One region of the Acidovorax bellezanensis genome, then DNA from elsewhere that is predicted to be linked to it. Evidence: predicted binding sites of a transcription regulator. Region 1 holds the regulator's gene; each other region holds the start of a gene.
What was found. The regulator sigma-54, encoded in region 1, starts transcription at its own class of promoters, with help from an activator protein. The targets are predictions, from matches to a motif close to TGGCANGNAANCTGCTTT.

Region 2: the regulator sigma-54 is predicted to act here: its motif matches at 897-914, upstream of N0K08_RS16960 (CmpA/NrtA family ABC transporter substrate-binding protein).
Region 3: the regulator sigma-54 is predicted to act here: its motif matches at 1,246-1,263, upstream of nirB (nitrite reductase large subunit NirB).
Region 4: the regulator sigma-54 is predicted to act here: its motif matches at 1,599-1,616, upstream of N0K08_RS01310 (isopenicillin N synthase family dioxygenase).

What each region holds. Positions count from the first base shown of each region.
Region 1 is NZ_JAODYH010000003.1:973,064-975,262, reverse strand. It holds gene lptB (LPS export ABC transporter ATP-binding protein) at 1-203, shown strand, start outside; gene N0K08_RS08090 (RNA polymerase factor sigma-54) at 247-1,845, shown strand; gene N0K08_RS08085 (THUMP domain-containing class I SAM-dependent RNA methyltransferase) at 1,901-2,199, shown strand, end outside.
Region 2 is NZ_JAODYH010000008.1:38,298-40,496, forward strand. It holds gene N0K08_RS16950 (M20 family metallopeptidase) at 1-110, shown strand, start outside; gene N0K08_RS16955 (ANTAR domain-containing response regulator) at 189-815, shown strand; gene N0K08_RS16960 (CmpA/NrtA family ABC transporter substrate-binding protein) at 1,073-2,199, shown strand, end outside.
Region 3 is NZ_JAODYH010000008.1:41,850-44,048, reverse strand. It holds gene nirB (nitrite reductase large subunit NirB) at 1-1,103, opposite strand, end outside; gene N0K08_RS16975 (hypothetical protein) at 1,388-1,606, opposite strand; gene N0K08_RS16970 (ABC transporter ATP-binding protein) at 1,697-2,199, opposite strand, start outside.
Region 4 is NZ_JAODYH010000001.1:301,791-303,989, forward strand. It holds gene rpoD (RNA polymerase sigma factor RpoD) at 1-156, shown strand, start outside; gene N0K08_RS01310 (isopenicillin N synthase family dioxygenase) at 389-1,381, opposite strand; gene N0K08_RS01315 (tripartite tricarboxylate transporter substrate-binding protein) at 1,640-2,199, opposite strand, start outside.

The DNA.
Region 1 (2,199 bases):
AGATCCAGCGCATCATCGGTTTCCTCAAGGCGCGCGGAATTGGCGTGCTGATCACGGACCACAATGTGCGCGAAACCCTGGGTATTTGCGATCACGCTTTCATCATCAGCGACGGCCATGTGCTCGCCCAGGGAACACCGGCCGAGATTGTGGACAACGCCGATGTACGCCGGGTGTACCTCGGCGAGCATTTCAGGATGTGATGGCCATGTGCTGTAGCTTGTGTCGTGTCAAGGGGGAATGCTGTTGAAGCCGGGACTGTCACTACGCGTATCGCAGCATCTCGCACTCACGCCCCAACTGCAGCAGTCGATCTGGTTGCTGCAGCTCTCCACCCTGGAGCTGACCCAGGAAGTCGAGCACATGCTCGACGACAACCCTTTTCTCGAGCGCACCACGGAAGAGGCTGAGCGCGAGGAGTTCGGCCTGGCCCAGGCCGATGCGCCGGCGCAGCGCGACGACTATGCGCTGGAAGACGCGCAGTATGCCGGCCCGGCGAGCACCGACAAGACCAGCACCAGCAGCGATGCCGATGGCGGTGATGTGGCTGCGCCCGTGGATGCCGCGCCCGATTGGGACGGTGACGGCAGCGCTGCCCTGGCCCCGGACGACAGCGAGTGGGGCGGTGAAGCGCGCGCGCGCAGCGGTCAGGGCGATGACGAGGCCGATGCCACGGAGCTGGCTCGCAGCCAGGAGTCGCTGACCGATTACCTGCACCGCCAGGCGCTGTCGCTGCGCGTCAACGACGTCGATCGCGCGGCCTTGCGTTTTCTCATCGAATCGCTCAACGAGCACGGCTACCTCGAAGACCCACTGGAAGAGCTGGCCGCGGGCCTGGCCGGCCCGGATGCGCTCGAAGAGCAGGAAGAGCTGGTCCACCATTTCACGGTGGCGCTGCGCCTGCTGCAATCGCTGGAGCCCGTGGGCGTGGGCGCGCGTGGCCTGGCCGAATGCCTGACGCTGCAATTGCAGGACCTGGCGCGGCGCGCAGGCACGCATCTGGCCGATCAGGACATCGACGACGAAACGGTGCAGGTGGCGCTGCGCATTTGCGCCCAACCCATGGAACTGCTGGCGCGGCGCGACGTGCGCCGCCTGATGCAGGCCTGCGGGGCCAGCGACGAACGCGTTCGCGCCGCCATCGCCTTGATTGGCCGGCTGGAGCCACGACCCGGCCGGCGCTTTGCCGACGTGGAGCGCAACCTCATCGTCCCCGATGTGATCGTGCGCAAGCTGGCGCGCAGCAGCGGTGACGGCCAGCCCCAGTTCAGCGTGCAGCTCAACCCCGAAGTCATGCCGCGCCTGCGCGTGCATGACATCTATGCCAATGCCTTGCGCGGCCACAAGGGCAGCGAAGGGCATGCGGGACTGCAGCAGCGGTTGCAGGAAGCGCGCTGGTTCATCAAGAACATCCAGCAGCGTTTCGACACCATCTTGCGCGTGTCGCAGGCCATCGTGCAGCGGCAAAAGAACTTCTTCACCCATGGCGAGCTGGCGATGCGGCCGCTGGTGCTGCGCGACATTGCCGACGAGCTGGGTCTGCATGAGTCGACCATCAGCCGGGTGACCACGGCCAAGTACATGGCCACGCCCATGGGCACCTATGAGCTCAAGTATTTCTTTGGTTCGGGCCTGGGCACGGAGACCGGCGGCAATGCGTCGAGCACCGCGGTGCGGGCGCTGATCAAGCAGTTCGTCGCGGCGGAAAGCCCGACCAAGCCGCTGTCCGACAGCCAACTGGCGGAAATGCTCAAGGAGCAGGGCATCGAGTGCGCGCGCCGCACCGTGGCCAAATACCGCGACGTGCTGAAAATCGCCCCGGCCAATCTGCGCAAAGCCCTGTAGGCAAGCCCTCGCATGCGCGTAATCCCCCGCAAACGCGTATGCTTGCTCCCCTGCTATGAATCAACTGCAACTGTTTTTGCCCTGCGCCGCCGGCGTTGAGGACTATTTGGCCGAAGAGGCCCACCGTATCACCGGGCTGACGGGTAACGACCTGTTGGTCGGGCGCGGCGGTGTGATGCTGCGTGCCTCCTGGCGCGATGCGCTGCTGCTCAACCTGCACAGCCGTCTGGCCCAGCGGGTACTGGTGCAACTGTCGACCACGATGTACCGCAGCGAGAACGATCTGTACCGTGCGGCCAGCGAGGTGGCCTGGGAGATCTGGTTCACCACGCGCCAAAGCTTCAAGATCGAAGT
Region 2 (2,199 bases), on a different contig from region 1:
ACCCGCAGCTGATCGCGGCCGCCAAGGCCGAACTGCTGCAGCGCCGCCAGGGCAAGCCCTACGAGTGCCCCATTCCAGCCGACGTGCCGCTGCCGTTCCTGCGCAAGTAAGGTCCCGTGCGCCATCTCGGTGCACGGGGATGGCCGGGCCACGCCAAGAAGAGGCATGCTTCTTGCTTGATGTCGACCATGAAGCACGCACTGCGCATTGTGGTCATCATCCCCGACATGGCGCTCGGGGATGACCAGGAAGAGCACGTTCAACAGCAGTTGGAACGCTCGCGTTCGCTGCGCATGGGCCTGCTCCAAGCCCAGTACGACGTGGTCGCCACGCTGCCCGCTGACGTCTTTCTGAGCGAGCGCATCGCCCAGCTGCGCCCCGACCTGATCATCGTCGACGCGGAAAGCGAAGCCCGCGATGCGCTCGAACATGTGGTCGTGGCCACGCGCGACGAGCGCCGCCCCATCGTGCTGTTCACCAACGACCAGGACACCAGCCATGTGCCCGATGCCGTCGCGGCCGGAGTCTGCGCCTATATCGTGGAAGGCCTGGCCCCGCAACGCATCCGCCCCATCCTGCAGGTGGCGATGGCGCGTTTTCGGCACGAGGAGTCGCTGCGCGCCGAGCTCAAGGATGCGCGCGATGAACTCAAGGACCGCAAGACCATAGACCGCGCCAAGGGCATTCTGATGCAGCGCCAGGCGCTCTCGGAAAAGGACGCCTATGACAAGCTGCGCAAGCTGGCCATGGACAAAGGCATCAAGATGGTGCAAATCGCCCAGCGCATGATCGATGCGGCCGAATTGCTGGGCTGATTCAGGGCCCGCGCACCAAAAAGCGCAGGCCTGCGCGGCGCGCATGACGCTTTCCCCAAGGCACACACCACTGCAACACCCTGGCACCGAACTTGCTTATCCCACACTAAGGTCAACGAAGACCTGACCGACACGCAGCCACCGACGGATTTGCTTGTCACCGGACAAAGGCGTCCCCATCCCTGCGCACCAGCCCCCGCTGTTGCGCACCGATGCGGACGCCTTTTTTATTTGCCAACTATTCAGCGAGATTGCATATGCCCGACCTGATGAAAAACGGCCTCCAACGCCGCACCGTATTGCAAGCCGCGACCGTGGGTGCGGTGGGTCTCGCGCCGGGAATGCGCGCACTGGTGCATGCCCAGGGCTCGGATGCCCCCGAGAAAAAAGAAGTCCGGATAGGCTTCATTCCGCTCACCGACTGCGCCAGCATCGTGATGGCCTCGGTGCTGGGCATAGACAAGAAATACGGCGTCAAGATCATCCCCACCAAGGAAGCCAGCTGGGCCGGCGTGCGCGACAAGCTGGTCAACGGCGAACTGGACTTCGCCCATGTGCTGTACGGCCTGGTCTACGGCGTGCATCTGGGCATTGGCGGGCCCAGGAAGGACATGGCCGTGCTGATGAACCTGAACAACAACGGCCAGGCCATCACCCTGGCCAAGAAGCTGGCCGACCAAGGCGCGGTCAACGGTGCCGAACTGGCCAAGCTGATGGGGCGTGAAAAGCGCGAATACACCTTCGCCCAGACCTTCCCCACGGGCACGCATGCCATGTGGCTGTATTACTGGCTGGCGGCCCACGGCATCAACCCCATGAAGGACGCCAAGGTGATCACCGTGCCACCGCCGCAAATGGTGGCCAATATGCGGGTGGGCAATATGGACGGCTTCTGCGTGGGCGAACCCTGGAACCACCGCGCCATCATGGACGGCATTGGCGTGACGGCCGCGACCACCCAGGAGATCTGGAAGGATCACCCGGAAAAAGTGCTGGGCGCCACGTCGGAGTTCGTGCAGAAGTACCCCAACACCGCGCGCGCCGTGACGGCCGCCATCCTGGAAGCGGGCCGCTGGATCGATGCCAGCCTGGCCAACAAGAACCAGATGGCCGAAACCATCGCCGCCAAGTCCTATGTGAACACCAGCGTCGATGCCATCAACCAGCGCATCCTGGGCCGCTACCAGAACGGCATGGGCAAGACCTGGGACGACCCGGACCACATGAAGTTCTACAACGGCGGCGCCGTGAACTTCCCCTACCTCTCGGACGGCATGTGGTTTCTGACCCAGCACAAGCGCTGGGGCCTGCTCAAGGACCACCCCGACTACCTGGCCGTGGCCAAGTCCATCAACCGCATCGATGTCTACAAGCAGGCGGCCGC
Region 3 (2,199 bases), on a different contig from region 1:
TTGTCGTTGGCGATCACCAGCTTCTTGTAGACGCCGCCTATGGGGTCGCTGAGCACGATTTCCTCGGTGTCGCCCGTGCCCTGGAAGTTGCCTGCCGAGAACAGGTCTATGCCCGTGACCTTGAGCTTGGTGGAGGTGACCGAGCCCAGGTAGCGGCTGATGCCCAGCTCGGCCAGGTGGTTGGCGAGCACCTTGCCCTGCTCGAACAGCGGTGCGACCAGGCCGTAGGCAATGCCGCGGTGGGCCGCGCACTCGCCCACGGCGTAGATGCGCGGGTCGGTGGTGGTCTGCATGCTGTCGTGCACCACGATGCCGCGATTGATGTACAGGCGCGCGGATTCGGCCAGCGCGGTATTGGGGCGTATGCCCACGGCCATCACCACCAGCTGCGCCGGCACTTCGCTGCCGTCCTTGAAGCGCACGGCGCGCACGCGCCCGGCGTCATCGGCCAGCAGCGCCTGCGTCTGCGCGCCCATGAGGAATTGCATGCCGCGCGCTTGCAGCGATTGGCGCAGCAGCTGGGCCGCGGCTTCGTCGAGCTGGCGTTCCATCAGCCAGTCGCCCACATGCACCACGGTGACCTGCATGCCGCGCTTCATCAGCCCGTTGGCGGCTTCCAGGCCCAGCAGGCCGCCGCCGATGACCACGGCCTGCTCATATTGCGTGGCTGCGTCGATCATGGCCTGGGTGTCGGCGATGTCGCGGTAGCCCAGCACGCCTTGCAGGTCGCTGCCGGGAATGGGCAGGATGAAGGCGTTGGAGCCCGTGGCCATGATCAGCCGGTCGTAAGGCGCGCTCACTTCCTCGCCAGCGGCATTCACGGCGTGCACGGTGCGCGTCTGGCGGTTGATGCTGGTGACCGTATAGCCCGCATGCAGCGTGATGTGGTTGTCGGTGTACCAGTCCCAGTCGTTGAGAACGATCTCTTCCAGCGTCTGCTCACCCGCGAGCACGGGCGACAGCAGGATGCGGTTGTAGTTGGGGTGCGGCTCGCTGCCGAACACCGTGATGTCGTACAGATCGGGCGCCAGCTTGAGCAGCTCTTCCAGAGCGCGCACGCCCGCCATCCCGTTGCCGACCATGACCAGTTTGGATTTCTTCATCTATGTCTTCCGTGGGCAGTTCTGAAAGCAAAAAAGGCGTCTGTCCCGGCGCAGCCAAGCTGCGGGGAAAGACGCCTTCGTCATAGGTTCAGGTCCAACGTTGCACCGAAACCCTGTGACCTTCAATGGCCACGAATGGGGTAGAGCAATTTGCGGGCCAGCTTTGCGCCGGCTCGGCTATGAATGGCTGTGGAGCGTGGGGGAGGGGCGTGCACTGAGATGGTGAGTGCAGTGCCACATTCGGGTGCGAACCGGCGGGAGCCGGGCCGTCACGGTGCGCCGGCCTAGGGCAGGACTGCGTCCCCGGCATCCAGCGCGGGCGGGCGCAGGAAGTCTTCGTCCAGGCGCATGACTTCGCTGGCGCGCTCCACGGCCGTCCAGAGGGGGGCGGGCATCTTCAGAATATCGTCGGGGGTGTCGGCTTGCGCAATCCAGGCGCCGATCTGCTGGTGTTGTTCGGTGGTGAGCAGGTCGAGATGGAGCATCTCGTCAATGGTTTTCATGGGCGGCAGCGGGGGTACTTTGAAGGCGCCCCGTCAGCGTGCGCTGCGGGGCCTGTGCCTGAATATACCGGCCCGGGGCGGGCGCTGTGCTCAAGCGGTTTTTTCCACGTGCGACTGACGGGTGTAGAGGAAGTCCATCACGGCCTTGCGGCAGCGCAGGTATTCCGGGTCTTCGGCCAGGGCCACGCGTTGGCGCGGCCGGGCGATGTCGACGGCCAGCACTTCGCCGATATGGGCCGCGGGGCCGTTGGTCATCATCACGATCTTGTCGGACAGCAGCACGGCTTCGTCCACGTCGTGGGTCACCATCACCACCGTGCTGCGCGTGCGCGCGACGATGTCCAGCAACTCGTCCTGCAGCTTGGCGCGGGTGAGGGCGTCGAGCGCGCCGAAAGGCTCGTCCATGAGCAGCACCTGGGGCTCCATCGACAGGGCGCGGGCGATGCCTACGCGCTGCTTCATGCCGCCCGAGATTTCGCCGGGGCGCTTGTCGCGCGCATGGCCCAGGCCCACCAGCGCCAGGGCCGCGTCCGTGCGCTGTTGCAACTGGGCCTTTTTCTCGGCCTTGGCAAACACCCGCTCCACGGCGAGGT
Region 4 (2,199 bases), on a different contig from region 1:
GGCATCGAAATGTCCACCGACCACACGTTGGAAGAAGTGGGCAAGCAGTTTGACGTGACGCGCGAGCGCATCCGTCAAATAGAAGCCAAGGCCTTGCGCAAGCTCAAGCACCCTTCGCGCTCGGACAAGCTGCGCAGCTTCATCGACTCGCTGTAAGCCACGCGCCTTCCCGGCACGACAAAAAGCCATCCCTAGGGATGGCTTTTTTCATGGGCGAGTGACTTCACCGTTCCCCGCAACGCACGGCGCCTAACACTGGGCGTGCCCCAACTCAGGGGCACCGAGCAAGCGCCGCACCTGGGCGCCCCCCCCCCGAAGCGATGGTGCCGTCCCCCTCCACCGAAGGATGAGAGGGGGAAGACGGGGCGGCCCATGCCGCGTAAGCGGCTCAGGGGGTGCCCTGAAAATTCACCGCCACCCGCTGATTCAGATACTCGCCCGCCGCGATGGGCGGGTATTTGCGGCCCGGACCTTCGATGATGGCGTCGCGGTTGGCCTGGGCGAAGAAGGCCAGGCTGTAGCGCGGCCCCATGTATTCACCGGGCAAGGGGTTCTTGACGCGGTGGAAGTTCGACGGCAGCTGGTCGTCGCTCCAGCGCATCAGCATATCGCCGATATTGCAGGTGATGGCCTGTTCATCGGGCTCCACCGACGTCCATTCCTGGGCCTGCATCTCCTTGCCGGGACAGACCTGCAGCCCGCCCTGGCCCTGGCGCTGGAACAGCAGGCTCAGGCAGTCGAAGTCGGTGTGCGCACCCGCGCGCCACAGGCCCAGGCTGGCTTGCTGCTCGGGCGGCGTGGCGAAGTAGTGCAGCAGGCGCAAGGTGCTCTGGTAGCTGGCCTGGGCCGGGTCGTGCGCACGCAGGAAGAAGCTTTCGTCAAAGCCCAGCTTCCAGGCAAAGCACGACAGCACCTGCATGGCCACCTGCCAGCACTGGCCTTCGAAGGCCAGCATGCTCGCCTGGAAGCCCGCAAGTTCTTGCTCGCTGGGCCACAGGCCTTCCATGTGCGGGCGCGTGATCTGGTAGGACTCCTTCTGGTCCGGCGTTCCCGTGGACGGACGCACCTGGGCGCGGCTTTCCCAGCCGACGTTGAGCGCCTTCTTCAACGGGTACCGGGCCTTGACGGCGTCGGGCAGCGCGAAGAAACGCTCGCTCATGGCGAAGGCCTGATGGACATCATGGAGCGCGATGCCGTGGTTCACGACCTGGAAGAAGCCGACATCGACGGCGGCGTCCCAGAGTTGCTCGGCGATCTCGACCTTGCGCGCGGCGAAGTCCGAGAGGTCGATGCGGCGGATCTCACGCTGGCCGGTTTCCGAGCCCATCGCGCCCATGCGCGTTTCTTTCTGCAGCTCGGTCAGTTCGTAGGTGGCGGTCATGCGGTGCTTTCGAAGAAGAGATGGAAGAAAAATCTTCCCGCTCCTGGCTTCGGAAATCCGGACGGCGATGGCCATGCCCTGTCCGGCATTCTCCTGAAGCCGCGGCGCGCGTGGGCGCACCGCACGGTGCGGGCTTCAAGAGCAATTTCCGGCTGACCTGGCCTTGTGCACCTAGGCACAGGGCTGCGCAGTGAACGCTTCTACTCTTGCCACAGGCCATGCAAGAAGAGTGCCACCAGGCGCGGCCGCGCCGCGGCCTCAATCCACTTTGACGCGCGCGTTCTTCACCACTTCGGCCATGCGCTGCAACTCCGAACGCATGAAGGCCGCCGTGGCTTCAGGCGTGCTCAGCTTGATCTCGTAGCCCTGGGCGACCAGCGCATTGCGCGCTTCGGGCTGGGCCAGTGCCTGCTGGAATCCGCGGTGCAGGCGGTTGCGTTCAGTCAGCGACAGGCCGCCCGGACCCACGGCGGCAATCCAGCCTTCGAGCGCGTACTCGGGAAAGCCTTGCTCGGCGATGGTCGGCAGCTCGGGCATGGACGACACGCGCTGGGCCGTGGTCACGCCCAGGGCACGCAGCATGCCGCTCTTGATGTGCGGCGCCGCGGGCGCCAGCGCCACTACGGCCCATTGCACCTGGCCGCTGAGCAGGTCGTTCATCAGCATGCCCATGCCCTTGTAGGGAATGTGCTTGATGTCGACCTTGGCCTGGTCGACCAGCATGGCCGCGCCCAAGTGCAGGATGGTGCCGTTGCCTGAGGAGCCGTAGTTGAGCGTGCCGGGCTTGGCCTTGGCCAGCGCCACCAGTTCCTGGATGT